2 regions of the Agromyces chromiiresistens genome follow, and region 2 is predicted to be linked to the other one. Evidence: riboswitches for the same ligand, from Rfam matches in the RefSeq annotation. Region 2 holds a riboswitch; the other holds the start of a gene.

Region 1 (15,085 bases), on a different contig from region 2:
CGAGGAGCCGCCCACCGCCTCTTCAGACTGCCCTGCCTACACTGGAGGGGTGAAGGTCCTTGCAGCGATGTCAGGCGGCGTCGACAGCGCCGTCGCGGCCGCGCGCGCCGTCGAAGCCGGCCACGAGGTCGTCGGCGTGCATCTCGCGCTGAGCCGCATGCCGGGCACCCTGCGCACCGGCAGCCGCGGGTGCTGCACCATCGAAGACTCGATGGACGCGCAGCGCGCGGCGAACGTGCTCGGCATCCCGTACTACGTGTGGGACTTCTCCGAGCGGTTCAAGGCCGACGTCGTCGACGACTTCATCGCCGAGTACTCGGCCGGCCGCACGCCGAATCCGTGCATGCGCTGCAACGAGCGCATCAAGTTCGCGGCCCTCCTCGAGAAGGCGCTCGCCCTCGGGTTCGACGCCGTCGCCACCGGACACTACGCGAAGGTCGTCACGGGCGACTCGGGTGCGCTCGAGCTGCACCGGGCGAACGCCGAGGCGAAGGATCAGTCGTACGTGCTCGGCGTGCTCACGGCCGAGCAGCTCGCGCACGCGTACTTCCCGCTCGGCGACACGGCGTCGAAGCAGCTCGTACGTGCCGAGGCGGCCCGGCGCGGGCTCAGCGTCGCGCAGAAGCCCGACTCGTACGACATCTGCTTCATCCCCGACGGCGACACGAAGGGCTGGCTCGCCGACAAGGTCGGCGTCGCCGAAGGCGACATCGTCGACCGATCGGGCTCCGTCGTCGGATCGCACGATGGGGCGCATGCGTACACGGTCGGGCAGCGCAGGGGCCTGCGCCTCGGCACGCCCGCGCCCGACGGCAAGCCGCGCTTCGTGCTCGAGGTGCGACCGAAGGAGAACACCGTCGTCGTCGGCCCGAAAGAGGCGCTCGCCGTCGCCGAGATCGCGGGAGCGCGATATTCGTGGGCCGGGCTCGATCCCGTCGCGTCGGGAATCATCGCCTCGCCCGGCGAGGCGTTCGACTGCGAGGTGCAGATCCGCGCGCACGCCGACCCGGTGCCGGCCGTCGCCCGCATCGATCAGGATGCTCCCGGCTCCGCCGAACTCGTCGTCCGCCCCGCCGAGCCGCTCGGCGGCGTCGCCCCGGGCCAGACCGCGGTGCTCTACGTCGGCACGCGAGTGCTCGGCCAGTTCACGATCGACCGAACCGTGAGCGCGGTGCCGGTCGAGGCATAGGCTCGCCGCCGGGCCGCACCGCCGGGCGCTCCGCGTTGCTGCCGTCGAGATCGACGGCGGGTGCGCCTCGCCCTCGCCCTCGGGGTCGCCGGTCGCATGGCCCGCTTCAGCGGCGTCGTGCAGGGACTCGCGGTCCGGGCGTGGGCCCTCCTCGCCGCGATCGTGGGTGCGGTGGTGAGCGTGGTGGCCGGCAGGAGCGCCTCCGTGCTCGGCTCCTTCGACGCCTTCCCGCGGCTCCCGGTGCCCGACGACGCACTGTCGATCGCCGTCGCCGTCGCCGGCCTCGTGGCGGTCGTCGTGAGCCCGGGCGGTGCGATCCTCGGCGGTGTCATCGGCGTCCGGTACCACCGTCGCGTCGATTCGTTCGGGCTCGACGCGCAGCGGCATCCCGGTCGATCCATCCGGCACCCGCCATCTCCTCGGGTGCCGGGCGCAGGAGTCGGCGCCCCGCGGGCTCGTCGATCGGACCCCCACTGTCGGACGGCCTCCCTAGGATTGGCCTGTGAGCGAGACTCCCGCCGAGAACGACCTTCCGACCGACTTCGAGACGGCCCGCGCCGAGGCCGACGCGCTCACCGCGCGCATCGAGAGCGCCCGGCTCGCCTACTACGGCGACGGCGATTCGCCGCTGTCCGACGCCGAGTACGACGCCGACTTCCACCGACTCGAGGCGCTCGAGCGCGCGTTCCCCGAGCTCTCCGGCCAAGACAGCCCGACGCAGCAGGTCGGCGCCGCGGTCGTCTCCGCCGGGTTCCCCGAGCACGAGCACGCCGAGCGCATGCTGAGCCTCGACAACGTCTTCTCGATCGACGAGTTCCGCGACTGGGCGGCGAAGACGGCCGCTGCGGCCGGGCGGCCGGTGCGCTGGCTGTCGGAGTTGAAGATCGACGGGCTCGCGATCAGCCTCGCCTACCGCGACGGCGTGCTCGAGACCGCGACGACCCGCGGCGACGGCCGGGTCGGCGAAGACATCACCGAGAACGTCGACTTCATCCCGGCGATCCCGCGGCGGCTCACCGGCGAGGGGTATCCCGGCTTCTTCGAGGTGCGCGGGGAGGTCTTCCTGCGCACGACCGACTTCGAGGCCCTCAACGAGCGCCAGCACGAGCTGCAGTCCGCCTACGAGGCCGATCAGCTCGCGAAGGGCCGGCCGGCCGACCAGATCCCGACCAAGTACCCCGAGTTCGCGAACGCCCGCAACACGGCCGCGGGCAGCCTGCGCCAGCGCCGCGAGAAGAAGACGGGTCTCGAACTCGAGCTCATGCGCGAACGACTGGGCCGGCTCGAGCTCTACCTGCACGGCATCGGCGCCTGGGCGCACCCCGACGTCCGCAACCAGTCCGAGATCTACGGCCTGCTCGCCGGCTGGGGCCTGCCGGTCTCACCGCACTCCCGCGTGTTCGACACGGTCGACGAGGTCGCCGATTACATCGCCGAACGCGGCGAGCACCGGCACTCGGTGGAGCACGAGATCGACGGCATCGTCGTCAAGGTCGACGAGCTCGACCTGCACGACGAGCTCGGCGCCACGAGTCGTGCGCCCCGCTGGGCGATCGCGTACAAGTACCCGCCCGAAGAGGTGCACACCAAGCTCCTCGACATCGTCGTGGGCGTCGGCCGTACCGGTCGCGCCACGCCCTACGCGGTGATGGAGCCGGTGAAGGTCGCCGGTTCGACGGTGCGGCAGGCGACGCTCCACAACCAGCAGGTGGTGCGGGCGAAGGGCGTCATGATCGGTGACACGGTCGTGCTGCGCAAGGCGGGCGACGTCATCCCCGAGATCCTGGGTGCGGTCGAGCAGCTCCGCGACGGCACGCAGGTCGAATGGCACATGCCCGAGCTGTGTCCTGAGTGCGGTACGCCGCTGCGCGCCATGAAAGAGGGCGACATCGACCTGCGCTGCCCCAACGCGCGGTCGTGTCCGGCGCAGGTGCGCGGCCGCATCGAGCACATCGGTTCCCGTGGCGGCCTCGACATCGAGGCGCTCGGCGAGGTGACCGCCGCGGCGCTCACGCAGCCGTCGTTCCCGGCCGACCCGCCGCTGCCGACCGAGGCGGGTCTCTTCGAGCTCACCATCGAAGAACTGGTGCCGATCGAGGTCGTCGTGCGCGATGCCGAGACCGGCGAGCCCAAGGTCGACGAGGCGACGGGCGAGCCGGTGAAGCGCGCCCCGTTCCAGAAGGTGCGCATCACCTACCCGCCGGGCACCGAGCAGCTCACCGCCGCCGAGCGCCGGGCCGCGGGCGTGAAGAAGGACTTCCGCGAGCTCGGGCCGTCGGAGGCGGCCACGAAGCTCCTCGCCGAACTCGAGAAGGCGAAGACCAAACCGCTGTGGCGCCTCATCGTGTCGCTCAACATCCGTCACGTCGGCCCGGTCGCCGCCCGCGCCCTCGCCGACTGGTTCGGCTCGCTCGAGGCCATTCGTGCGGCGAGCCGCGAACAGCTCGCCGAGGTCGAGGGGGTCGGCGGCATCATCGCCGACTCGCTCATCGACTGGTTCGGCGTCGACTGGCACGTCGAGATCGTCGACCGCTGGACGGCCGCGGGCGTGCAGTGGTCGACGCCGGGGCACCCGGGCCCCGGCGCCGCCGCCGAGGCCGGCGGCGTGCTCGCCGGCCTCACCGTCGTCGCCACGGGTTCGCTCGACGGGTTCACGCGCGAGGGCGCCCAGGAGGCGATCATCGCCGCCGGCGGCAAGGCCGCGTCGAGCGTCTCGAAGAAGACCGACTTCGTGGCGGCCGGACCGGGTGCGGGCTCGAAGCTCGCGAAGGCCGAAGAACTCGGCATCCGCGTACTCGACGCCGCGCAGTTCGCCGTGCTCGTGAGCGAGGGGCCGGCGGCGCTCGACGGGTGATCGGCAGGGTGGGGAGGCATCCTCGACCGATCGACGGCGCCGCAGGCGACGCGGGGGCCGCTCGAATAGACTTGCCGGTGTCCCCGTCACGACACGTTCGGAGCAGCATGCCTGAAATCAGTGCCGAGCAGGTCGCGCATCTCGCGACCCTCGCTCGCATCGCGCTCACCGAAGAGGAGATCGCGCACCTCACCACCGAGCTCGGCCAGATCATGCAGGCCGTCGAGCAGGTGAATCGCGTCGCGACTCCCGAGGTGCCGCCGACCAGCCACCCGATCCCGATGCAGAACGTCTTCCGCGCCGACGTCGTGACCGACGACGTGCTCAGCCCCGAGCAGGCGCTCGCCGGCGCCCCCGAGCGCGACGGCGACCGCTTCGTCGTCTCCGCGATCCTGGGGGAGGAGCAGTGAGCCACGCCGACGACCTGATCCGGCTGAACGCCGCCGACCTGGCCGGCCGCCTCGCCGCGGGCGACGTCTCGTCCGTCGAGGCGACGCGTGCCCACCTCGATCGCATCGCTGCCGTCGACGGCGCCGTGCACGCGTTCCTCCACGTCGACGCCGACCGCGCCCTCGCGGCCGCCGCCGAGGTCGACCGTGCGCGTGCCGCCGGCGAATCGCTCGGCGAGCTCGCGGGCGTGCCGATCGCGATCAAGGACGTGCTCGTCACCGAGGGCATGCCCTCGACCTCGGGTTCCAAGATCCTCGAGGGCTGGATCCCGCCGTACGACGCGACCCCCGTGCGCAAGGTGCGCGAGGCCGGGCTCATCCCGCTCGGCAAGACCAACATGGACGAGTTCGCGATGGGCTCGTCGACCGAGCACTCGGCGTACGGCCCGACGCACAACCCGTGGGACCTCGAGCGCATCCCCGGCGGTTCCGGCGGCGGCTCGGCCGCGTCGGTCGCGGCGTTCGAGGCGCCCCTCGCACTCGGCAGCGACACGGGCGGCTCGATCCGCCAGCCCGCGCACGTGACCGGCACGGTCGGCGTGAAGCCGACCTACGGCGCCGTCAGCCGCTACGGCTCGATCGCGCTCGCCTCGAGCCTCGACCAGATCGGCCCCGTCACGCGCACCGTGCTCGACGCCGCGCTCCTGCACGACGTCATCGCCGGGCACGACCGGCACGACTCCACCTCGATCGACATGCGCTGGCCCTCGATGGCCGAGGCCGCGCGCAACGCCGACGTCAAGGGGCTGCGTATCGGCGTCGTGAAGGAGCTCGATTCCGACGGGTTCCAGGCCGGAGTCCGCCAGCGCTTCCACGAGTCGCTCGAACTGCTCGAGCAGCAGGGCGCCGAGATCGTCGAGGTCTCCGCGCCCAACTTCGAGTACTCGATCGCGGCCTACTACCTGATCCTGCCGGCTGAGGCCTCGTCGAACCTCGCGAAGTTCGACTCGGTGCGCTTCGGCCTGCGCGTGACGCCCGACGGCGGCGGCACGGTCGAGCAGGTCATGGCCGCGACCCGCGAGGCCGGCTTCGGCCCCGAGGTGAAGCGCCGCATCATCCTCGGCACCTACGCCCTCTCCGCTGGGTACTACGACGCGTACTACGGCAGCGCCCAGAAGGTCCGCACGCTCGTGCAGCGCGACTTCGACGCCGCCTTCGCGAAGGTCGACGTGCTGGCCACGCCGACCGCACCCACGACGGCGTTCAGGCTCGGCGAGAAGCTCGACGACCCGCTCGCGATGTACCTCAACGACGTCGCGACGATCCCGGCGAATCTCGCCGGCGTGCCCGGCATCTCGGTCCCGTCGGGCCTCGCGCCCGAAGACGGGCTGCCCGTCGGCATCCAGTTCCTCGCGCCCGCGCGTGAGGACGCACGCCTCTACAACGTCGGCGGTGCGCTCGAGCAGCTGCTGATCGCAGAGTGGGGCGGGCCGATCCTCGCGAAGGCGCCCGACCTCACGACCCACGAGCTCACCGCGACCGAGGAGGGCGCACTCTGATGGCGCGCGTCGAACTGATGGACTACGAGAAGGCCCTCGAGCTCTTCGAGCCGGTGATCGGCCTCGAGGTGCACGTCGAGCTCAACACCGAGACGAAGATGTTCTCGCCCGCGCCGAACCCGGCCAACGAGAAGTACCACGGTGCCGAGCCCAACACGCTCGTCTCGCCCGTGTGCCTCGGCCTGCCGGGGTCGCTCCCGGTCGTGAACGGCGACGCCGTCGAGAAGTCGATCTCGCTCGGCCTCGCGCTCGGCTGCTCGATCGCCGCGTCGAGCCGCTTCGCGCGCAAGAACTACTTCTACCCCGACCTCGCGAAGAACTACCAGATCTCCCAGTACGACGAGCCGATCGCGTTCGAGGGATCGGTCGAGGTGGAGCTCGCCGACGGGCGCACCTTCCAGGTGCCGATCGAGCGGGCGCACATGGAGGAGGACGCGGGCAAGCTCACGCATGTGGGCGGTGCGACGGGCCGCATCCAGGGTGCGGAGTACTCGCTCGTCGACTACAACCGTGCCGGCGTGCCGCTCGTGGAGATCGTCACGAAGCCGATCTTCGGCGCCGAGGCCGATGCGCCCGAGCTCGCGAGGGCGTACGTCTCGACGATTCGCGACATGGCGCTCTCGCTCGGCATCTCCGAGGCGCGCATGGAGCGCGGCAACCTCCGTTGCGACGCGAACGTGTCGCTGCGCCCGCGCGGTGCCGAGCAGCTCGGCATCCGCACCGAGACGAAGAACGTGAACTCGTTCCGCTCGATCGAGCGGGCGGTGCGCTACGAGATCCAGCGCCAGGCCGCGATCCTCGCGAAGGGCGGCACGATCACGCAGGAGACGCGGCACTGGCATGAGGACACGGGCACCACGAGCCCCGGCCGTCCGAAGTCCGACGCCGACGACTACCGCTACTTCCCCGAGCCCGACCTGGTGCCCGTGGTGCCGACGACCGAGCTCATCGAGTCGCTGCGTGCAGCCCTGCCCGAGCCGCCGGCCGCCCGCCGCCGCCGACTGAAGGGCGAATGGGGCTTCACCGACCTCGAGTTCCAGGACGTGGTGAACGGCGGTCTCCTGAACGAGGTCGCCGCGACGATCGCGGAGGGTGCGACGCCCGCCGCTGCACGCAAGTGGTGGACGGGCGAGCTCACCCGGCTCGCGAACGCGAGCGAGACGGATGCCTCGGGGCTCGCGACGCCCGAGCAGGTCGCCCAGCTCGCGGCGCTCGTCGACGCGGGCACCCTCACCGACCGCCTTGCGCGGCAGGTGCTCGAGGGCGTCGTCGCCGGTGAGGGCTCGCCGCAGGAGATCGTCGACGCGAGAGGGCTCGCCGTCGTGTCCGACGACGGTGCACTGATCGCGGCGATCGACCAGGCGCTGGCGTCGCAGCCCGATGTGCTCGAGAAGATCCGTGACGGCAAGGTTCAGGCCGCCGGCGCCGTGATCGGCGCGGTCATGAAGGCGATGCAGGGCAAGGCCGACGCGGCTCGCGTTCGCGAGCTCGTGCTGGAGCGAGCCGGCTCGGGCGGAGCATAGCCGAGGCCGATGCTGAGAGCCGGGTCCGAGGCGGAGACGCCTCGGACCCGGCTCTCAGCCGTTTCAAGGCGAGGCCCGCGAGAATTCGATGACACCTTCACGATTGGCGAGGACACCATGGGATTCTTCGATCGACTCTTCGGCGCCCCGGAGCCGCAACGGCCGGTGCCGCCCGCGCCCGGGCGCGGGCTCACGCCCGACGAGCTCGCGATCGAGCGCTACCGCTACCTGCTGCGCACCGCACCGCCGGAGGCGATCGAGCAGGTGCACGCGGAGGCGTTCGCGAAGCTGACGCCCGAGCAGCGCCAGCAGGTCTACCGGGCCCTCGCCGACCAGGCGCCGGCAGGGGAGCGGCTCGTCTCCGACGACCCGAGCGCCCTCGCCCGGGCCGCCACCCGCCAGGAGCTGCGGGCGCCGGGGAGCATGGAGCGCGCGTTCTCGAACGCCGGCGCGCAGGGCGGCCCGCAGGGTGCGGGGCGACCCGGACCGTCGTTCGGCCAGATGTTCGGCGGCTCGCTCCTCGGCTCGATCGCGGGTGTCGTCGTCGGCACGGCGATCGCCGATGCGATCCTGCCCGACCCCGCATCGTTCGACGCCGGGGGCGCCGATGCCGGTGCGGATGCCGGCTCGGTCGAAGCCGGGGGTGACACCGGTGGCGACTTCGGCGGATTCGGCGGCGACTTCGGCGGGGGAGACTTCGGCGGCGGCGGCGGCGACTTCGGGTTCTGAGGCCCGGCGCCGTCTTCGTCGTGCGTCGGGCTCGCCGCCGTCCGGCATGACTCCGGTCGGCCGGGCGACGTCGGCGGACCGGGATAGAGTCGCAACATGAGCAAGCAGGACGGCTCGTCGCGCCAGGTCACGACTGGACCGGTCGACGATTCGGCCACCCCGATCCTGCACGTCGACATGGACGCGTTCTTCGTCTCGGTCGAACTCCTGCGCCGCCCCGAGCTCCGTGGCAAGCCCGTGCTCGTGGGCGGCACCGCCGGCCGCGGCGTGGTCTCGGCAGCGAGCTACGAGGCCCGCCGGTACGGCGTCAACTCGGCGATGCCGATGTCGGTGGCGTTGCAGCGCTGCCCGAACGCGATCGTGCTCCGGGGCGACTACGCGAGCTACTCGCGCTACTCGAAGCAGGTCATGAAGATCTTCGAGGAGGTCACACCGCTCGTCGAACCCCTCTCGATCGACGAGGCCTTCCTCGACGTGTCCGGTGCTCGTCGGCTCCACGGCAGCCCGGCGGAGATCGCGTGGGCGATTCGTGAACGCGTCCGCTCCGAGACCGGCCTCACCTGCTCCATCGGCGTCGCCGCGACGAAGTACGTGGCGAAGGTGGCGTCGAGTCGTGCGAAGCCCGATGGCATGCTCGTCGTGCCCGCCGCCGAGACCCTCGCATTCCTGCATCCGCTCCCGGTGTCGGCGCTCTGGGGTGTCGGGCGCGTCACCGAGGAGTCGCTGACGCGGCTCGGACTCCGCACGGTCGGCGACGTGGCGGAGATGCCGGCCGATGCCCTCCAGCGCGCCGTCGGGCCGGCGCTCGCGTCACGTCTGACGAGGCTCGCCAACGGCATCGACCCGCGCGACGTCGAGACCGCCCGTTCGGAGAAGAGCATCGGACATGAGGTCACCTTCGGCCACGACCTCACCGATCCGACGCAGATCCGCCGCGAGCTGCTGCGACTCTCGGACGACGTCGCGGTCCGGCTGCGCCGTGCGGGCGTCGTGGGGCGCACGGTCGTGCTGAAGCTGCGCTACGGCGACTTCCGCACCGTCACCCGTTCGCGCACGCTCGGTGAGCCGACCGACGTCGCCCGCCGCATCTACGACGAGGCGTCGGCCGCGCTCGGCGAGCTCGTCGGCGACGGCGCCCGGATTCGCCTGATCGGGGTGCGCGCCGAGCAGCTGCGTCCCTCCGGCGGCGGGGCCGCCCTCTGGGACCCCGATGAGGAGTGGCGCGGGGCCGAGCGGGCCGTCGACGAGGTGACGGCCCGGTTCGGACGCGGTGCGGTGCGACCGGCCGCGCTCGTCCGACCCGGCGAAGCCGCGGCGCGCGTCGAGTCCATGCGACGTCGGCCCCTCGACGCAGCGGGCGCATCGCGCGACGCGGCGGACGCCGCCGAGGCGGCCGAAGGCCGGGCGGGGGTGGATCGAACGCAGTTCGGCGGGTAGCGTGGCGGTCATGGCTGATCTCGTGCTCGAACTCGCAGAGACCGTCGCCGGCGTGGGCGTGAAGACCTCGTACGGCGAACCCGTCGATCTCGACGGCACCAAGGTCGTCCCCGTCGCGCTCGGGTACTACGGGTTCGGGGCGGGCAGCGGCAGCGACTCCGGCGGCGACCAGGCCGGCGGCGGCGGTGGCGGTGGGCTCTCCATTCCGCTCGGCGCATACGTCGGCCGTGGCGGCGACGTCCGCTTCGAACCGAACCTCATCGGTCTCCTCCTCGTCGCGACCCCGCTCATCTGGGTGACGGGCAAGGCGCTCCGCGCCGTCATCCGCGCGCTCAAGCACTGATGCGGTCCTGAAGGCGGGGCGCGGTTCGACGGGCGACCGCGCCGCTCGTCCGTCGCGCGGCGTCATGCGGTCGTGGCCTGCGTATACTCGTCGATGAACACGGGAGTCCGGTGAGCCGGGCTGAGAGGAAGGTTCTCAACCTTCGACCGTCGAACCTGATCTGGGTCATGCCAGCGCAGGGAGGGCAATCGATCTCAATATCCCGTGCCTCTTTCCACCGAACGAAAGGGCACGACAGTGCACGCATCCGCACCAACCCCCACCACCTCCACGACCGGTGCCGCGCCGGCGCGCAATCTCCGCTGGCGTGTCGTCGACATCGTCGTCGCCTCGGTCGTCGCCGTGGCGACGGGGCTGCTGTTCCTGTTCTGGAACAACATCGGCTACGCCTGGTTCGTGGCTGCCGACGCAGTGACCCCGGGACTCGGCGGCATCGCCGTCGGCATCTGGCTCATCGGCGGTGTGCTCGGCGGCCTCATCATCCGCAAGCCCGGCGCCGCCCTCTTCGTCGAGCTCATCGCGGCCATGGTCTCCGCGATCGTCGGCAACCAGTGGGGCGTCGAGACCATCTGGTCGGGTCTCGCGCAGGGCATCGGCGCCGAGCTCGTCTTCGCGATCTTCCTCTACCGTCGCTTCGGGCTCCTCCAGGCGATCCTCGCCGGTGCGGCCGCGGGCGCCGGCGCGTGGACGCTCGAGCTGTTCACCTCGGGAAACCTGCAGAAGTCGGCCGAGTTCCTGACGCTCTACTTCTGCACGGTCGTCATCTCGGGCGCGGTGCTCGCCGGAGTGCTCGGGTGGCTGCTCGTTCGCGCGCTCGCCGCGACGGGCGCGCTCAGCCGGTTCGCGGCGGGACAGGAAGCGACCCGACGGGTCTGACGTGGCGAACACCGCATCTTCGCCGACCCCGGCCGCCGTGGACGTGCGCGGCTGGGGTTGGCGTCACGCCTCCCGGCTCCGCCCCGCGCTCGAGGGGATCGACCTCCGCATCGAGCCGGGCGAGCGGGTGCTCCTGCTCGGGCCGAGCGGCGCCGGCAAGTCGACCCTGCTGCACGCCATGGCCGGTGTGCACGGCGGTGACGACGAGGGCGAGGCCGTCGGCGAGCTCCTGGTCGACGGAGCCGAGCCGGCGCGGGTGCGGGGGCGTTCGGGGCTCGTGCTGCAGGATCCCGACTCGCAGGTGATCCTCGCACGGGTGGGCGACGACGTCGCGTTCGGATGCGAGAACCTCGGTGTCCCTCGCGACGAGATCTGGCGTCGGGTGCGCGAATCGCTCGACGAGGTGGGTCTCGACGTGGCGATCGACCATCCGAGCTCGGCGCTGTCGGGCGGGCAGAAGCAACGGCTCGCCCTCGCGGGCGCCCTCGCGATGCGCCCGGGGCTGCTGCTGCTCGACGAGCCCACCGCGAATCTCGACCCCGACGGGGTCCGAGAGGTCAGGGCGGCGGTCGAGCGGGTACTCGATCGGCATGGCTCGACACTCGTCGTCGTCGAGCACCGCGTCGAGGTGTGGGCCGATCTCGTCGACCGCGTCGTCGTTCTCGGGCTCGACGGGCGTCTCATGGCCGACGGGCCCCCCGACGTCGTGCTCTCGCGTCAACGCGCGGCGCTCCTCGCCGCGGGCGTATGGGTTCCCGGCGGCCACGGCCCCACGGCCCCTCGCCGTCGAGTCGCCGTGGACGAGCCGACCGAGCCGTTGCTCACCGCGAACGGACTCGCGGTCGGCCGTCGTCCGCGCGACATCGTCCAGCGCGGACTCGACGTCGAGCTTCCGCGTGGCACCAGCACGGTGCTGACCGGCCCGAACGGTGCCGGCAAGTCGACCCTCGCCCTGACCCTGGGCGGCCTCCTGCGCCCGCTCGACGGTCGGGTCGAGGCATCCGCGTCGTTGTCGGCAGGGCTTCGAGGCGACCCGATCGGCTGGCGCTCCCGCGACCTGCTGACGCGCATCGGAACCGTGTTCCAGGAGCCCGAGCACCAGTTCGTCACGTCCAGCGTGCGCGCCGAGCTCGAGGTGGCGCCGCGGGCGCTCCGGCTCGGCGACCGCGAGACGGCCGCTCGCGTCGAAGACCTGTTGGCGCGCCTGCGGCTCGACCGCATCGCCTTGGCGAATCCGTTCACCCTGTCGGGCGGCGAGAAGCGCCGGTTGTCCGTCGCTGCCGTCCTTGCGGCCCGGCCCTCGGTGCTCGTCCTCGACGAACCGACGTTCGGCCAGGACCGGATCACTTGGCTCGAGCTGACCGCGCTGCTGCGCGAACTCGTCGACGAGGGCCTCACGCTGTTGTCGGTCACCCACGACGCCGCGTACATCGCAGCCCTGGGCGACCGCGGCATCCGCCTGGAGCCGACGAACACCCGGGCGTTCGCATGAGTGCCGTCGCCTCCGGAGCCGTCGACGCTCCCCGACTCCGGTTCATCGATCGAGTCAACCCCGTGACGAAGCTCGCCGCGGCGATGCTGCTCACCGCCCCGCTGCTGCTCACCGTCGACTGGGTGAGCGCCGCGACCGCACTCGTCATCGAGCTCGTGCTCTTCATGGCCGCGGGCGTGCGCCCCCGGATGCTCGTCCGACGGGCCTGGCCGATCCTCATCGCCGCGCCGATCGCCGGCATCAGCATGCTCCTGTACGGCCGTCCGTCGGGGGAGGAGTACTGGAGCTTCTGGCTCGCGCGCATCACCGACGGCTCGATCGAGCTCGCGATCGCGGTGACCGTTCGAGTGCTCGCGGTCGGCCTGCCGGCGGTGCTGCTCTTCATGCGGGTCGATCCGACCGAGCTCGCCGATGGTCTCGCGCAGGTGTGGCGACTCCCGAGTCGCTTCGTGCTCGGCGCACTCGCGGGCGCCCGGCTCGTCGGGCTCTTCATCGAGGACTGGCACGCGATGGCGCTCAGCCGTCGCGCGAGAGGGATCGGCGACACGGGCGTGCTGCGGCGGTTCGCGACCATGGCGTTCGCCCTGCTCGTGCTCGCGATCCGCCGGGGGTCGAAGCTCGCGACCGCGATGGAGGCTCGAGGGTTCGGGAGCGATCGCCCGCGCACCTGGGCCAGGGCGTCGACGATCGGCTGGAGCGACTGGGTACTGATCGCGATCGCGTTCGCCATCGCGGTGGCGGCCATCGGCGCCGCGATCGCGGTGGGCACCTTCCATCCGGTGTGGTCGTGAGCGAGGCGGCGGCCGTCGCCAGGGTACTGGTCGCGGCACGGCGGCGTCAGGCGAGCGCGGCGTGGCCGCTCATCGCGATCGACGGCCCGAGCGGTGCCGGCAAGTCGACGCTCGCCGATGCGCTCGCGCTGTCGTGGCGTGCGGGGGCGTCCCCCCGACTCGTCCGGCTCGATGCGATCTATCCCGGCTGGCGGGGGCTCGCGACCGCCTCCGGATCGCTCGAACGAACTCTGCTCGCCCCGCTCGCGCGCGGCGTGCCGGGCGGATGGCGCGGGTGGGACTGGGCGCGGAATCGGCCGGCGGCCTCCGTCACCGTCCTCCCGGGTCGGCCGCTCATCGTCGAGGGCTGCGGTGCCTTCGAGGCGACAGCGGGTCGCACCGGGGTGGTCAGGGTGTGGGTGCGAGCGGCGCAGGCGACGCGGAAGCGCCGTGCGCTCGAGCGCGATGCGGGGGGTTTCGACCCGTTCTGGGACCTCTGGGAGACCGAGTGGCGCCGATACGTGCACCGTACCGACCCACTGGGTTCGGCCGACCTGGTCGTCGAACTGCCCGAGTGCGGAGCCCGGGGGCTACGGTAGTGCTATGAGTGCAGATTCGGTCGGCGCCCAGTACGTCGCAGAGTTCATCGACGGACCGCTCGAGGGCGAGTTCGACCATCGCGCCCTCGTCGGGGGCAAGCCCGAGAAGCGCGTCGGCATGGTCGCCGCGGTCGACGGGCTGGAGTCGCTGTTCTGGTACAACGCCGTCGACGAGCGCGAGATGGGCGGCCAGCTGCGCGTTCGCTTCAGCTTCGACGCCGACGACTCCGATCCGGTGGAGTCCGACGACGAGAACGACTGAACCGGCCGGCGTCGCCGTCGACGGCGGATGACGCGCTCGCTCAGCCCGATCGGCCGTTGACGAACGCGTCGATCAGCACGAACGGGTTCGCGAGCCGCCAGAGCGGCCCCGGGTCGTCGATGTCGGCGGAGAGCTCGAGTTCACTGCCGATGTCGCCGTTCGCGGTCGGCACGGTCACGGTACCGACCGCGCGCCCGGCACGCGCCGTCGTGAACGGTTCGACGGCGACGGATGCCTCGCCCGGGTCGCTGCCCCAGGCGGCGTCGGTCCGCTCGGTGCGGGCGATGAGGTCGGCTTCATCGCCCCATGCGGTCTCGACCGTGCCGTAGCGGGCGCCCTCGGCGATGACGGTGACGGGCGCCGCGGATGCCGCGACCGACGTGAACGCCTCGACCACGGCAGGGTCGAGCGTCTCGTAGTCCGGCATGGTCGTCATCGCTCCCACGATGCGCTGCGGCTCGTCGTCGGCCCCGGGAACGGTGGCCGTGAAGATGAAGCAAACGCCTGCTTCGTCGGTGTAACTGCGCGAGAGTGCCCGAACGCCCTCGTCGCCGAGGTGGTCGATGACGTCGGGGACGTTGCGCGAGGTCGGGTCGCTGCGCTCGGGATCGGCGACGAGGGCCGCGAGCTGCGGGTTCGCGAGCGTCATTGCGGCGAGCCGCGCGAGCTCTTCAGCCGTACCGACGTTGTCGGCCGAGAGGCCCGTCGCATCGGCCACTCGCGTCGACTCGAAGCCCTGTGCCTCGAGCCACGCGTTCGCTTCGTCGACGTATCCGTCGACACTGCCGAACGCCCATCGGGCGAGCGTGTCGGCGTGGTTGTTGCTCGAGGCGAAGAGCACCGCTCGAACGACGTCGCGTTCCGACCAGCTATCTCCGGGCGAGACCTGCAGCGTGCGGTTGCCGGCCTTCGAGTGATCGAGGTAGTCGGTGTAGTCGGCGGGGCCGATCTTGATCGCGGGGCCGGGTCCGTCGTCGGGCAACGGCAGCGAGTCGAGGGTCGCCAGCACGGTCACGAGCTTCGCGGCGCCGCCGATGGGGACCACACCGGTCTCGCCGGCGGT
Region 2 (15,085 bases):
CGATGTCGCTCACCGGCGAGGCCCCCTCGGCGACGTGCGGGCTCCAGGTCTGGATCCCCGGGTCGGCTGAGCCGGCCGTCGAGTCGAGCGGCCTCGGCGACGTCGCCGTCGACGAGGTGCCCGGCGGCTGGCTGCTCACCGGTTGCGCCGAGGGCGCGTACGCGCTCGACGTGAAGCCGGCCGAGTAGCGACGTAGGGTGGTGCGGTGCCCGAGATCGCCCACGTCGACCCGCTGAGCCCCGCGGCCGTCGCGATCCTGCGCCGCTACTACGACGACATCATCACGCGCTACTACGGCCGGGCCGCGACCGCCGCCGAGATCGACGAGCAGCTCGCCGGCGATCCCGACGACGACCTGCGCGGCGACCTCGGTTCGTTCTTCATCGCAACGGGCGACGAGGGATGCCTCGGCTGCGCCGGTGTGCGCTGGGTCGACGCCGACACGGCCGAACTGACCCGGGTGTTCGTCGCCCCCGCGGCGCGCGGCCTGGGACTGGCCGCGACGCTCGTCGGCGCTGTCGAGACCGAGGCCCGTCGCACCGGGCGGCGCACCGTGCGGCTCGACACGCGTTCCGACCTCGTCGAAGCCCGTGCCCTCTACGCGAAGCTCGGCTACGCCGAGGTCGAGCCCTTCAACGACAGCCCTTACGCCGACCACTGGTTCGCGAAGGACCTCCGGGTCGCGCGATGACTCCGTCGAGCTGACGCCGGCGGCCACCGTCCGCATTCGTCAGAGACATCCGCTGCCGAAGGGTTCTACGCCCCGAGCATCTCCCGCGCGTGGCGGTACTTCTCGGCGAGGCGCTGCTGCGTCTCGAAGTCGAGCTTGCGCACTCGCCAGGCGGCCGAGTTGTCGTCGACGTCGGCGATCTTCACGCTGCGTGCGATCGCGTGACGGCGGATGCGCCCGTAGTACTCGGCCTCGGGCACCTCGGGGGTGCGGGTCAGCAGCACGACGACCTCGACGACCTCGGGCAGCACGCCCGCCTCGAGCAGCTCACGCGCCGTCAGGCCGGTGTCTTCGAGCACGTCGTGCAGCCAGGCGGCCGAGGTCGCGACGGGCTCGGCGATCGGATCGAAACGCTCGGCGACCCGACCGGGGTGGTCGATGTACGCCGCCCCGACCTTGTCGGTCTGACCTCGGTGCGCCACGAACGCGATGCCCTTCGCGAGCGCCACCTGCGCAGCCGCGGCGACGACCGCGTCGGCGTCGGGCAGCGGCTCCACGGCCCAGATGGGCGTCACGGGTGCTCCGGCGCCAGCCGGCTCGAAAGCGTTCGTCGTTCCCGTCACCATTCGGTCGGTCTCCTCGTTCACATCGGTTCGTTCGGTCTGGTCGGTCTGAGCGGGCCACGCGCCGGCAGGCTGCGGCATCGGGTCGGCGATCGGCGGCGCGACGTCGGCAGGCTGCGGCATCGGGTCGGCGATCGGCGGCGCGACGTCGGCGGGTTGCTCGATGGGCGCGGCCGCCGCGGGCGCCGGTGCGAGCCACCAGGGCGTGCCGGCGACCGGAGCCGCGGCGGGCTCCGGGTCGGGTTCGGCGTCGAACGGCCATTCGACCTCGGGCGCGACGCGCAGCGGTTCGGGCTCTGCCGGGGCGGATGCCTCGCGCATCTCATGGTCGTCGAGCTCCGCGTCGACCGGAGCGACGGGCAGGAGGCTCGCGAGCAGCGGCTCGGGTTCGAGGAGCGGTTCAGGGGCAGGTTCGGCGACCGGTTCCTCGATCGTCGGAGCCGGTCGGGCCTCGACCGCCGGCGCGGGATCGAACAGGGAGTCGAAGCCGAACTCGAACTCGGGCTCGAGCTCGAGCTCGGGCTCGGACACCGCGGGCGCCGGTGCAGCGGATGCCGGTGCAGCGGGCGCCGGCGCAGCGGGCTCCGGTTGCGGCGCGAGCTCCACCTGCGACTCGGAGGCCGCGGGCTGGATCTCCTCGATCACGGCGACCGGCTCGGGGCCGGCGATCGGCGCCGCGCCCGAGGCATCCGGCTCTGCGTTCTCGACGGCGGGCGCCTCGAGCTCGACCTCGGCGAGCGGGTCGCGGCCGCGCACGGTGCGCACGAAGCCGAGTTCGGCCTCGAGCTCGGCCATCTCGCGGGCGTCGAGCTCGAGCAGCGAACGAGCGTCACCGAGGCTGCGATGCACGAAGTAGTCCTCGTCGACCTCCACGAGCCGGGCGCCGTCGCTCGTCGTGAAGTAGCGCCGCCGGGCGCCGTCGGTCACCGCGACGATCACCTCGACGAAATCGCCGCTCGGTACCTCGCAGCAGAGGTAGTAGCGCTGCTGCTCGGGTGAGGCGGCGGTGGCCGCACCCGTCGTGACGATCGGCACGGCGCGCGCCGAGGAGGGGGAGGCCGGCGCCGGGGCAGCCGCGGGCGAGGTCGGCGCCGTCGGGGTCGACTCGACAGGCTGCGGCGTCGGCGGCGTCTGGCGGGGTTGCGCCGGCGCGGGCGGAGCCCATCCGCTCGCCGCGGGCGTCGGCAGGCGACGGGGGCGCAGCGTTCCACCGAGCTCGGCACTGCGTCGTGCCGCGCGCGAGGTGAGATCGTTCGCCGACGCACCGTCGCCCGGTGCAGACGGCTCGTCGGCGTGGATCGTCATCGTGGCTCCTGGGGGTGGGCGCCGGGGTGGTGGGGCTGCGGCCGTGGGGAGCGGCACGCCTCTCCGATGGTAGGCGCTTCCCGCCCCGGATTCGAGAAACTTCGCGAGCGGGTCGGTTCTTCGTCGCGCTCGATCGCCACGAGTTCGGGATATGCCGGTTACGCGTCAGTCCTCCGGCTCCTGGAAGATCGTCACCTGCAGGCCCGCGGGCGCGTCGAGCCTCGAGTTGATCGAGCGCCAGGGAGTCTCGCGCGGGGTCGCGAGCAGGCCGGCGCCAGCGTCGACGAGCTCGTCGGTCACGGCGGCCGTGTCGGCGACCTCGAATGCGACCCGCAGGTGCGGACTGCGCACCCCGTCGGTCTCGACCCTGTCGATGTACTCGACCTGCGCGGGATTCGAGAGCTCGAGCGTCGCGCGGCCGGCGTCGAGGATCATCACGCGGGCCCCGCCCTCGGCCTCGTACGCCTCCTCCTCGGGCAGTCCGAGCACGTCGCGGTAGAACGCGACGGCGGCCTCCCAGTCGTCGGCCTCGACCACGAGGCGCAACTGGCGCACACGGCGCGGGGTCTCTTCGGCATCGGTCATGCGGGCAGCCTACGGCGGGGCGAGCGAGTTGAGGGTTCCGACAAGGGATTCGCAGAAGGCATCCGTTCATCGCACAATCGGAGACATGCGCATGACTCCCCGACGCCTCGCCATCGGCATGAGCCTGTGGGCCCCGAACCTGTTCAGCGGCATCCGCGTGAAGCGCATCTCCGACGACTGGACGAGCGCGACCGTGGAGCTGCACGTCAACCTCTTCACCCGCAACTACGTGAAGACCGCGTTCGGCGGGTCGATGTCGGCGATGACCGACCCCTACTACTTCATGCTCGTCATGCACCAGCTCGGTCGCGAGTACGTCGTGTGGGACACGCGCGGCGAGATCGAGTTCGTGAAGCCGGGCCGCGGCACCCTCACCGCGCATTTCGAGGTGCCGCGCGACAAGGCCGCCGAACTGCGCGAACGCGCCCGCGGCGGCGCGAAGGTGCTCGAGTGGTTCGAGACCGACATCACCGACCGGGCCGGCGAGGTCGTCGCGCGAGTGCGGCGCGAGGTGTACGTACGCGAGAAGCGACGGGTGACGGAGGGCCAAGCCGACTGAGCCGGCGGCGCGACCGACGCCCGTGACCTGCCGTGCACTCCGATTCACACGCGCGCGGGACTCGGGTTAGATGGAGACGTCGCGCGAAACGCCCGGACGCGGATCCGCGACGCGATGCCCATCGACGAAGACGAGGTATGCGGATGACGACACGGCGCCCCTACAGCGCACGCACAGCCCTCCTGGCGGCCTCGCCGCTCCTGCTCGCGGTCGCGCTCACCGCCTGCACGCCGACCGGGCCCGACTCCCCCGAGCCGACCAGCCCGGTCGTGCAGCTCGGTGCGCCCGGCGAATCGAACCGCACGCTCTCCCCCGACGAGGCGGCGAACCTCGGGTCGCCCGAGTTCTCCGAGGTCGACTCGGCGTTCATGCTCGCGATGATCCGCCACCACCAGCAGGCGATCGAGATGACCGATCTCGTCGACGATCGCACCGACGACCGCGACATCCGCCTGCTCGCCGAACGCATGTCGGTGAGTCAGCAGGACGAGAAGACCCAGATCACGACGTGGCTGCAGGAGCGATCGGTGCCCGTCAACGGCGACGGCAGCGGCCACGAGGCGCACGACGCCGAGTCGATGCCCGGCATGCTGAGCGACGACCAGTTCGCCGAGCTCGAGGCGGCGACGGGCGAGGAGTTCGACCTGCTGTTCCTCGAGTACATGATCCAGCACCACGAGGGCGCAGTGCAGATGGTCGACGACCTCTACGCCGACGGCGGCGGCCAGGAATCGGCGACCGACCAGTTCGCCCGTCACGTCGAATCGGACCAGGGCATCGAGATCGCCCGCATGCAGCAGATGCTCGCCGAGCGCACCGGCTGAGGCACGGGCGGCACCGACGAGACGGGGCCCGGCGGTCGTCGACCGCCGGGCCCCGTCGTGGGTGGGGAGGCGCGGCCTCCCCACACCGACTCATCGGAATGTCGCCGTCAGTGCCGTGAGCGCCTGCACCACGTCGGAGTCGGCCGGGAGGCCGGACTTGCGCGCGGCGTTGACGAGCTGCGCGACGACCGCGCGGTCGGCCGCCGAGCCGTCGGCGAGCTGCTCCGCCTCGGCGAGGTGCTCACGCACCTCGCCGAGCGCCTCGCCGCTCAGGCTGCCGTCGCGCTCGGCCTGATCGACGTACGCGCCGGCGACGGCGAAGCTCGGCGCGTGCACGGCGCCGGTCTGCAGCTGCGCGTTGAACTCGTCGAAGCGCACCTCGCCGGCGGCCTCGATCTCGTTCGCCGACAGGTCGTCGCTCGCGGTGAGCGCCATCGTGTCGAACCCGCGCGCGATCTCGCTGCCGAGCACGTTGCCGTTGTACCAGTACGTCGACCAGTAGCCGCCGAGGTTCAGGCCGGTCGTGCTCGGCGTGTTGATCGGACCGCGGTCGAGGAAGGCGATCTCCTTCGGGTTCGCGGTGTCGGTGAAGTCGATCACCGACAGGCCGCCCTGGTACCACGCCTGCACCATGATGTCGCGCCCCGGCACCGGGATGAGCGAACCGTTGTGCGCGACGCAGTTCTCCTGCGTGGTCTGCGGCACCGGCAGCTTGTAGTAGCTCGCGAACTGCAGCTTGCCGTCGACGATGTCGAAGAGCGCGTCGGCGCCCCACTCGGGCTGGTCGGTCGACCGGCACCGTGCCGCCGTGCCGCCGCCCCACTCATCGGTGAAGATGACCTTCGTGCCGTCGTTGTTGAACGTCGCCGAGTGCCAGTACGAGAAGTTCGGGTCGGCGACCGCATCGATCCGCACCGGGTCGGCCGGGTCGGAGATGTCGAGCAGGATGCCGTTGCCCTGGCACGCGCCGGCCGCGAGCCCGATCTCGGGGTAGGCGGTGATGTCGTGGCACGTGTTCGTGTTGGGGTTCGGCGAGTACCGGGTGCCCGACGGGTGCAGCGGCTGCGTCGGTCCGTTCTGCAGTCCGTTGAACGCGCCCGTCTCGGGGTCGGCGAAGATGCGCGGCTGGTTCACGATCGCCGCCGTCTCAGGCGCGGCGAGCGGCACCTTGATGACGTCGATGCGCCACTGCGTCGGGTTGCCCGTCGTGACCGGCTCGGTCGAAGCCGGCGCGTTCTCGCAGCCCGCGAGCTCGAGCGGCGAACGCACGCCCGAGGTGCCCGAGTTGTAGATGTAGACGTTCTCGGCATCGTTCGGGTCGCTGACGAGCGTGTGCGTGTGCGAACCGCGGCAGGTCTGCACGCCGGGCAGCTGCACCGGGTTGTCGATGTCGCTGATGTCGAAGATGCGCACGCCGCGGAACCGCTCGGGGTTCACCGAGCCCGGCGCCCCCTGGGTGCCGCAGTCGATGCGGCCGCGCGTCTCCTCGACCGACATGAACAGCAGGTCGCCGTACACCGAGACGTCGCCCTGGCCGCCCGGGCAGACGAACGACGAGCGCAGCGTCGGCTCGGCCGGGTCGGACACGTCGTAGACCTGGAAGCCGTTGAAGTTGCCCACGATGGCGTTGTCGCCCGAGAAGGCGAGGTCGGAGTTGACGAACCCGAAGTCCCCGGGCGGGGCGTTGAACGGGTCGACCCGTGGCGTGCTCGACAAAAGGTCGATGTTGCTCGTCGCGACCTCGGCGTCGAGGTAGCCGGCGGGCAGGTCGACCCTGGGGTCGTCTTCGGCGACCGCCGCGGTGGCGGTCATCAGTGAGGCGCCGAGCAGCAGGGCGCCGGCGGCGGCGAGTGCGCGGCGCCGCGCATTCGGGGGTCGTTGTTCGGATCTCATCGTCGTGCCCTCTTCTCTCGTTACGACAGAACCTGCGTTTCGACACAGCGATCGAGCCCTCCGATGGGCGGTCGCCCACAACCCCGTGGGCGCCCGCAGCCCCGGAAGGCCGACCATGCCCCCCAAACTAGCGACAAGCGCAGGGTCGGCGCAGCCGGTATTTCGGGGGACACGGGCGACACCGTCGGTGGGTCGCCGTACCGTCGGCCCATGGGCCAGGTGCAACCGTTCGAGATCCACGTCGACGATGAAGTGCTCGGCGACCTGCGGGCACGCCTCGCCCGCACCCGGCTCCGGGGCGACTCGCCGCGACGGCCGCCGGCGGGCATGAACCACGACTACCTGCGGCAGCTCATCGACACCTGGGCGGCATGGGACTGGCGAGCGCGCGAGGCGTGGCTCAACCGGCATCCGCAGTTCGTCGCCCGGGTCGGCGACGCCGACGTGCACTTCGTGCACCGGCGATCCGAGCGCACCGACGCACCCGTGCTGCTCGTGATGCACGGCTGGCCGCACACCTTCGCGCTGCAGCTCGACTTCGCCGACCTGCTGCCCGACTTCCACGTCGTCGTGCCGAGCCTGCCGGGGTTCGCCTTCTCATCGCCGTACGCCGACCGCCCGATGACCGAGCGGCGCCTCGCCGAGACGATGCACTCGCTCATGACCGACGTGCTCGGCTACGAGCGCTACGTCACCTACGGCGAGGACGTCACGGCCAACGTGAGCGACCTCATCGCCGCGAGCCATCCCGAGCACGTCGCCGCGATCGTCGCGACGCACGCGCACTTCCCGACCGGTGACGAACGGGAGGCGCTCACCGACCCGGCCGAGCGCGCGTTCTTCGCGGCGCTCGCCGAGCGCCACGGCACCGACGGCGCCTACGGGCACGTGCAGGCGACGCGTCCCGACACCCTCGCGGTCGCCCTCGACGACTCCCCCGCCGGCCTGCTCGCCTGGATCGCCGAGAAGCTCGTCGAGTGGAGCGACACCCCGCCCGGCGACCCCAGCGCCGTCGAGCGCCGCATCTCGCGCGACCGCATCCTCACCGAGGCGATGATCTACTGGGTCACCCGCTCGATCGCGTCGTCGTTCCGTCCGTACTACGAGGGCGCCGATCAGCCCGACCCGATTCCGCCGACCGGGGTGCCGGCGGCCGTCTTCATCCAGCGGCACGAGGCCGACTACCCCGAGACGCTCGCGCGACGGCACTACCTCGACCTGCGCGTCTTCGACCGGCTGCCAGAGGGCGGGCACTTCACCGTCGCCGAGGTGCCCGAGGCGATGGCGGCGCGGGTGCGGGAGTTCGTGGGGTCGCTGGGCTGAGGTGCGGCCCGCGCTTCCGGCGCATGGCGGCCCCGAACGTGAACGGAGCCCGATCAGAATGCGAGCCCCAGGTCGTCACGCGGAGTACCGCAGGTCGGGCGACGGGCTCCCCGGAACCGCGATGCCGACTCGCACTCGACCGCTGCGCTAGGCTCGCTCGCAGTGACACGGGGTGCCGCCCCGCCCGCGCCGAGGCGCGAGCACGAGCGGCTGAGATCACACCCGTCGAACCTGATCTAGTTCGGACTAGCGAAGGGATGTCGCCGATGAGCGCACGCCTGAACGACCCTGCCCAGCACGACGCGGATGCCTCGGAGGAGGTGGCGCTCGCCGCGGCGGCGCTGCTCGACCGGCTCCGCGAGACCGCCCCGCTCACGCACTGCATCACGAACAGCGTCGTGACGAACTTCACCGCCAACGCGCTGCTCGCGCTCGGCGCCGCCCCCGCGATGGTCGACATCACGGGCGAGGCCGGCATGTTCGCGAGCATCGCAGGCGGCCTGCTCGTGAACCTCGGCACTCCGACGCCCGAGCAGCGCGATGCCGCCCGCGAGGCCGTCGCCGCCGCCCGCGACGCGGGCACGCCGTGGGTGCTCGACCCGGTCGCGATCGGCGCCCTGCCCGTGCGCACGGCGCTCGCGCACGAGCTCACGGAGTTCCGGCCGACGGCGATCCGCGGCAACGCGAGCGAGATCCTCGCCCTTGCGGGTGACGGCGCGGGCGGGCGCGGCGTCGACGCCGCCGATACGACGGATGCCGCGGCCGACGCCGCCGCGCGACTCGCAGGCCGGTTCGGCTCGGTCGTCGCGGTGTCGGGCCCGGTCGACCTGATCACCGACGACCGGCGCACCGTGCGACTCGCGAACGGCGACGCCCTGCTCACGCGCATCACGGGCGGCGGCTGCGCCCTCGGCGCGGTGACCGCCGCCTTCCTCGCCGTCGGCGACGACGCCTTCGAGGCCACCGTCGCAGCGAACCTCGTCTACACGGTGGCGGCCGAGCTCGCCGCTGACGGCGCCGCCGGGCCGGGGTCGTTCGGACCCCGCTTCCTCGACGCGCTCGCGGCGGTCGATGCGGCCGAGCTGGGGGCGCGGGCGCGGGTCGTTCTCGATGCGGGGCGGGGCGCCGGCCTCGACGTCGACGTCGACGTCGACGAATCGCTCGCCGAGATCGCCGAGGTCGGGGCGTGAGCGCCCGCACGGCACTCGACCTCTCGCTCTACCTCGTCACCGATCCGGCGCTCTGCGGCGCGCGCGGCATCGTCGAGGTGGTCTCCGAGGCCGTGGCCGGCGGCGTGCGGGTCGTGCAACTGCGAGACAAGGGCGCCGAGGCGTCCTCGCTGCTCGCCCAGCTCGAGGCGCTCGCCGCCGCGATCGACGGGCGCGCCGCCCTGCTCGTCAACGACCGGCTCGACGTCGCACTGGCCGCACGCGCGAGCGGCCTGCCGGTCGACGGCGTGCATCTCGGGCAGGGCGACGCGACGGTCGTGGTCGCCCGCGAACGGCTCGGCGCCGAGGCGATCGTGGGGCTCACCGCGAACGGCGCCGCCCACCTCGACGCGGTCGACCGGCTGCCGCGCGGCACCGTCGACTACCTCGGGGTCGGGGTGATCCGGCCGACGTCGACGAAGCCCGACCATCCGCCGGCGCTCGGCGTCGACGGCTTCGCCCGGGTCGCCGCGGCGACCGAACTGCCGTGCGTGGCGATCGGCGGCGTCGGCCTCGCCGACGTCGTGCCGCTTCGCGAGGCGGGCGCGGCCGGTGTCGCCGTCGTCTCGGCGCTGTGCGCGGCCGACGACCCGCGGGCCGCGGCGCGCGAATTCGTGCTCGGATGGGCGTCGGCGCGATGACCGCACGCGTGCTCAGCATCGCCGGAAGCGACCCCTCGGGCGGTGCGGGCATCCAGGCCGATCTCAAGTCGATCGCCGCCGTCGGCGGCTACGGCATGGCCGCGATCACCGCCCTCACCGCGCAGAACACGCGCGGCGTCCGCGGGGTGCACGTGCCGCCCGCGAGCTTCCTCGCCGCGCAGCTCGACGCGATCGCCGACGACATCGTCATCGACGCGGTGAAGCTCGGCATGCTCGCGAACGCCGAGGTCATCCGCACGGTCGTCGCCTGGCTCGGGCGCACCCGCCCGCCGGTCGTCGTGCTCGACCCGGTGATGGTCGCGACGAGCGGCGACCGGCTGCTCGACGCCGACGCCGAGGCCGCGATGCGCGAGCTGCTGCCCCTCGCCGACCTCGTCACCCCGAACCTCGACGAGCTCGCCGTGCTCGCCCGGCGCGAAGTCGCGACGACCTGGGCCGCGGCGATCGCCCAGGCAGAGGGCGTCTCGGCCGAGTACGGGATCCGCGTGCTCGCGAAGGGCGGACACCTCGCGGGCGACCTCGCCCCCGACGCGCTCGTCGACGCCGCCTCCGCGACGATCGTCGAGTTCGGCGGCGAGCGCATCGCCACGAGTTCGACGCACGGCACCGGATGCTCGCTCTCGTCGGCGATCGCCGCACTCGCCGCCGAGCTCGGCGATTGGCCCTCCGCGATCGCCGAGGCCCGGCGCTGGCTGCGCGAGTCGCTGCGGCACGGCGACGCACTCGAGGTCGGCGACGGCCACGGGCCGATCAGCCACTTCGCGGGGCTCTGGTCGCGCGGCGGCACGCGCACCGCACCGACGCCGACCGAGGTCGAGGCCGAATGGTGGGAGGGCATCTCCGACGTGCGTCGTGCGATCGACGAGCTGCCGTTCATCCGCGGGCTCGCCGACGGCACGCTGCCGGTCGAGCCGTTCCGCGAGTACCTCGCGCAGGACGCGCTCTACCTGCGCGACTACGCACGCGCACTCGCGACGGCGGCGGCCCTCGCCCCGGATGCCGCTGCGCAAGCCTTCTGGGCGACGTCGTCGCACGGCTCGATCGTCGGGGAGCTCGAACTGCACGAGCGCTGGCTGGGCACCGGCGCCGCGACCGACGCGACCCGCCCCGGGCCCGCCACGACCGCGTACCTCGACCACCTGCTCGCGACGGCGGCGCGCGGCGACTACGCCGTGCTCGTCGCGGCCCTGCTTCCCTGCTTCTGGCTCTACACCGACCTCGGCGCCCGGCTCGCGGCCGGCGAGTTCGGGGAGCAGGCGCTCGCCCCGGAGCATCCGTATGCCTCATGGCTCGCGACGTACGGCGACCCCGCGTTCGCCGAGGCGACCCGCGAGGCGGTCGCGATCGTGACCGCCTCGGCGTCGCGCGAGACACCCGGGGTGCGCGAGCGCATGCTGCGGGCGTTCCGGGCTTCGGCCGTGCACGAGCTCGCGTTCTTCGCGGCGCCGCTCGGGGCGGAGGTCGCTCCGCTGGCGGGCTGAGGCGCGGCGGGCGCAGCTCGGGTCCTCGGCCGTCCGGGGTTCGAGGCGGGTCCTCTTCGTCGGCGCTCCTCGACCGACTCAGGCCGTTCGACCCACGATGCCGTCGGCCTCGCGAGCGACCCACCCCACGAGGGGCAGCATGTGCTCCATGAGGTCGTCGCCGAGCGGCGTCAGCGAGTACTCGACGCGAGGCGGCACCTCGGGATACGAGGTGCGGGCGACGAGCCCGTCGGCCTCGAGGGTGCGCAGCGTCGAGGCGAGCATCTTCTCGCTGATGCCTTCGACCTCGCGACGCAGCTCGCCCCAGCGATGCGTGCCGTCGGTCAGCGCGAGCAGCACGAGCACTCCCCACTTGCTCATGATGTGGTCGAGCACGACCCGTGTCGGGCAGCCGTCGGTGAAGACTTCGCCGGACTGCTCCCGGATCTCCGCAAGACTTACCGTCATGTGGGTACCTTACTTCAAAGTGGGTACAGATTCGGGGGAAGGTTCAGCCGAGGCATCCGGTTGCAGCCGGTGACGCTTCTCGAAAGGAACCGACCCTCATGACCATCCTCGTCACCGCCGCCTCGGGCCAGCTCGGCCGCCTCGTCGTCGACGCGCTGCTCGACCGCGGCGTCGCCCCCGCCGACATCGTCGCGACCGCCCGCGACACGGCGAAGCTCGCCGACCTCGCCGAGCGCGGCGTGCACACCGCTCGCCTCGACTACTCGGAGCCCGCCTCGATCGCGGCGGCGCTCGACGGCGTCGACCGGGTGCTGCTCGTCTCCGGTTCGGAGTTCGGCGAGCGCGCCGCCCAGCACCAGAACGTGATCGACGCGGCCAAGGCCGCGGGCGTCGCGAAGCTCGTCTACACGAGCGCACCGCAGGCCGCGACCGCCGACTTCGTCCTCGCGCCCGAGCACCGCGCCACCGAGGAGGCGATCGCCGCCTCGGGCATCCCCGCGGTCATCGCCCGCGACAACTGGTACACCGAGAACTACGCGGCGGATGTCTCGCGCGCGGCCGACACGGGCGTCATCGCCGCTTCCGTGGCCGACGGGAAGGTCGCGAGCGCGACCCGCGCCGACCTCGCCGAGGGCCTCGCCGTGCTGCTGACGAGCGACGACCACGTCGGCCAGGTGCTCGAGCTCGCCGGCGAGACGGCGTGGAGCTACGACGAGCTCGCCGCCGCGGCGTCCGAGGTGCTCGGTCGCGAGGTGCGGTACCAGCAGCTCACGACCGAGGAGCACGTGGCCGCGCTCGAGTCGGCCGGACTCGACGCGGGCACCGCGGGGTTCGTCGCGGGCATCGACGACGGAATCCGCCGCGGCGTGCTCGACGTGCCGAACGACGCGCTCGCCCGCCTCATCGGCCGGCCGACGACCTCGCTCGTCGACGGGCTGCGCGCGGCGCTTGCCGCGTAGCGATCAGCGCACGACGTCGTAGACGGCCTTGACGATGCCGTTCGAGTAGGCCGCATGCTCGGTGAGCTCGAGCTTCGTCGTGAGGCCCGGGTCGTCGCCGAACAGGCGCTTGCCGCTGCCGAGCAGCACCGGGAACACCAGCAGGTGGTACCGGTCGACCAGCCCGGCGGCGGCGAGCCCCTGCGCGAGGGTCGCCGAGCCGTGCACGATGATCGGCGCGCCCTCGCCCTCCTTCAGGCGGGCGACGTCGTCGAGCGAGCGCAGCAGGTTCGTCTCGTGCCACTCGGGTACGAGGTCGGCCTCGTCGAGCGTCGTCGACACGACGTACTTCGGCATCGCGTTGTACTCGGCGAAGTCGTCCTCCATCGAGGGCCACACGGGCGCGAACTCCTGGTAGCTCACCCGGCCGAGCAGCAGGGCTCCGGCTTCGAGTTGCTCGGTGCCCTTGAGCTCGTACGCCTCCTCGACGAACGGCACCTCCTTGAAGGTCCAGCCGGCGCGAGGGTGGTCGCCGCCGCCGGGCGAGTCGACGACGCCGTCGAGGCTGATGAACTCGGTCACGATGATGGGGCGCATTGGCCTGTCCTTCCGATTCAGGTGGCGGCGAAGCATCCGCCTTCATTCTGGACGTCGAACGGGCCGCGCCGATATCGACAGATCACGGAAGAAGCCCACCGCAGGTCACGCGGCGTCACAGCACGACTGCGCCGAATACGCTCGAAGGATGACTCGACTTCGGCCCGTGCTCGCGGCCCTGCCCCTGCTCGTGCTCGCCCTGGCCGCCTGTTCCTCGCCGTCCGGCTCGACCGGCGAGGGCGCCGAGCCCACCGCTGCCGCCACGGCGGAAGCCACCGCCGACGCCGCGACCGTGCTCGAGGAGTGCACGGGCGTCGCCGTCATCGTCGACTCGGCCGACCTCGAGCTGAGCGAACCGATCGACGTCGCCGCGTGCGTCGACACCGACGAGCCGATTCTCGCCGCCGACGCGCTCGACGAGGCCGGCGTCGCGACCGAGGGCACCGTCGAATGGGGCGACCAGGTCGTCTGCCGCGTGAACGGCGAGCCCGCGGAGGACACGCTCATCACGGCCGCCGACGGCACCGAGTATCACGAGACCTGCGCCTCGATGCCCGCGGCGTTCGCGTACTGGTCGCTCTGGCAGCGCAGTAGCGGCGGCGAATGGGGTTACGCGCAGGAGGGCCTGCCGACGCTCGAGCTGGCGCCGGGCGACGCGGTCGAGCTGCTCTTCACCCTCAACGACCAGCCGGCCTCGCCCGCCGAGTAGGCGGCCCGTGCCTCCGCTGGCCGGGCGGCGCCGACGCGTATCGAGACCACGATGCCAGCCAGCCCTTGACCGCGCACCAGCGACCTGATGCACTGACCCCGATGTTCCGGTTCCGACCAGCTCCGCTCCGCCTTGCGCTCGTGCTCGCGGCGGTGTTCGTCGCGACCCGGGTCGTGTACCGCGTGCTGTTCGCGGGCGCCGGCGGGCCCGGCGTCGTGCTGGCCGACCTGCCGGTCGTGCGGCTCGCTCCCCCGTTCGAGCATGTCGCGATGTTCGGACCGATCACGACGGGCGGGCTGTGGGCCGCGGTCGTGAGCGCCCTGCCGATCGCGCTCGTGATTCTCGCGTTCGGCGTCGTCAACGCGTGCGTCGACGTCTCGCGGGTATTCGCGCGGGCAGCTCGCGGAGGTCCCCTCGCCGGATCGGCTCGCGCGCTCGTCATCGCGTGGTCGACGTTCCCCGCGCTCGCCGACGCCGTGCGCCGGGTTCGGCTCGCCCGACGGCTCCGCGGCGAACGCGGCGCCGGCGCGCTCATCGTGCCCATTCTCGAGCACACGATCGAACGCTCGATCGCGATCGCCGCCGCGATGGAGGTGCGCGGCTTCGCCGCGACCCATCGCGGCGAGGGCGACTGCGCCCGCCCCGTCGAGGTGACCGGCGCCGTGCTCGGCCACGGCGAGGGCGACGACCGCGAGCGTGCGGACCGCTGGTCGATCGCCGTGCCCGAACTGCGGCTCGAGCCCGGCACCCTCGCCGTGCTCGCCGGCCCGACCGGTTCGGGCAAGTCGACCCTGCTCGACACCCTGGGCGGCGTGCACACGCACGTCGACGGCGGTCGGGCGTCGGGCGTGCTCCGCGTCGGCGGCGTCGACCGCCTCGCCGTGCCGGCCCGCGACACGGCCGGGTTCGTCGGGGTGGTCGCACAGGACCCGCGGCTCGGATTCACGAGCGAGACCGTCGACGACGAGGTCGGCTTCGCGCTGACCGTGCGCGGCGTCGCACCCGTCATCGTCGCGGCCCGCGTCGCCGAGGTGCTGACGCGCATCGGCGCCGAGCATCTCGCGGGACGCGAGCTGCGCAGCCTCTCGGCGGGCGAGGCGACGCTCGTCGCGATCGGCGCCGCGATCGTCGAGCAACCCCTGCTGCTGCTCGTCGACGAACCGCTCGCCGACCTCGACCCCGAGGCCCGCGCCCGCATCACCGGACTGCTCGGACGCATCGCGCACGAGGCGGGCGTCTGCGTGCTCGTCGCCGAGCATCG

The links. Region 2 has a riboswitch for thiamine pyrophosphate ahead of thiM (hydroxyethylthiazole kinase). Riboswitches for the same ligand answer to the same signal wherever they lie in the genome.
Region 1: it holds a riboswitch for thiamine pyrophosphate, as region 2 does, so the genes downstream of both, PX701_RS15905 (ECF transporter S component) here and thiM (hydroxyethylthiazole kinase) in region 2, are expected to answer to the same signal.

The regions. Positions count from the first base shown of each region.
Region 1 is NZ_JARFNL010000006.1:134,935-150,019, forward strand. It holds gene mnmA (tRNA 2-thiouridine(34) synthase MnmA) at 50-1,189, shown strand; gene ligA (NAD-dependent DNA ligase LigA) at 1,692-4,043, shown strand; gene gatC (Asp-tRNA(Asn)/Glu-tRNA(Gln) amidotransferase subunit GatC) at 4,151-4,453, shown strand; gene gatA (Asp-tRNA(Asn)/Glu-tRNA(Gln) amidotransferase subunit GatA) at 4,450-5,991, shown strand; gene gatB (Asp-tRNA(Asn)/Glu-tRNA(Gln) amidotransferase subunit GatB) at 5,991-7,514, shown strand; gene PX701_RS15890 (hypothetical protein) at 7,632-8,243, shown strand; gene PX701_RS15895 (DNA polymerase IV) at 8,340-9,680, shown strand; gene PX701_RS15900 (hypothetical protein) at 9,691-10,023, shown strand; TPP riboswitch at 10,113-10,222, shown strand; gene PX701_RS15905 (ECF transporter S component) at 10,261-10,899, shown strand; gene PX701_RS15910 (ABC transporter ATP-binding protein) at 10,901-12,391, shown strand; gene PX701_RS15915 (energy-coupling factor transporter transmembrane component T family protein) at 12,388-13,182, shown strand; gene PX701_RS15920 (nucleoside/nucleotide kinase family protein) at 13,179-13,760, shown strand; gene PX701_RS15925 (hypothetical protein) at 13,765-14,022, shown strand; gene PX701_RS15930 (D-alanyl-D-alanine carboxypeptidase family protein) at 14,063-15,085, opposite strand, start outside.
Region 2 is NZ_JARFNL010000001.1:409,490-424,574, reverse strand. It holds gene PX701_RS01875 (glycoside hydrolase family 5 protein) at 1-188, shown strand, start outside; gene PX701_RS01870 (GNAT family N-acetyltransferase) at 206-691, shown strand; gene PX701_RS01865 (hypothetical protein) at 757-2,598, opposite strand; gene PX701_RS01860 (VOC family protein) at 2,764-3,183, opposite strand; gene PX701_RS01855 (PaaI family thioesterase) at 3,275-3,742, shown strand; gene PX701_RS01850 (DUF305 domain-containing protein) at 3,886-4,566, shown strand; gene PX701_RS01845 (LVIVD repeat-containing protein) at 4,657-6,459, opposite strand; gene PX701_RS01840 (epoxide hydrolase family protein) at 6,670-7,782, shown strand; TPP riboswitch at 7,941-8,057, shown strand; gene thiM (hydroxyethylthiazole kinase) at 8,049-8,972, shown strand; gene thiE (thiamine phosphate synthase) at 8,969-9,631, shown strand; gene PX701_RS01830 (bifunctional hydroxymethylpyrimidine kinase/phosphomethylpyrimidine kinase) at 9,628-11,133, shown strand; gene PX701_RS01825 (winged helix-turn-helix transcriptional regulator) at 11,212-11,580, opposite strand; gene PX701_RS01820 (SDR family oxidoreductase) at 11,679-12,539, shown strand; gene PX701_RS01815 (dihydrofolate reductase family protein) at 12,543-13,115, opposite strand; gene PX701_RS01810 (hypothetical protein) at 13,264-13,824, shown strand; gene PX701_RS01805 (ATP-binding cassette domain-containing protein) at 13,926-15,085, shown strand, end outside.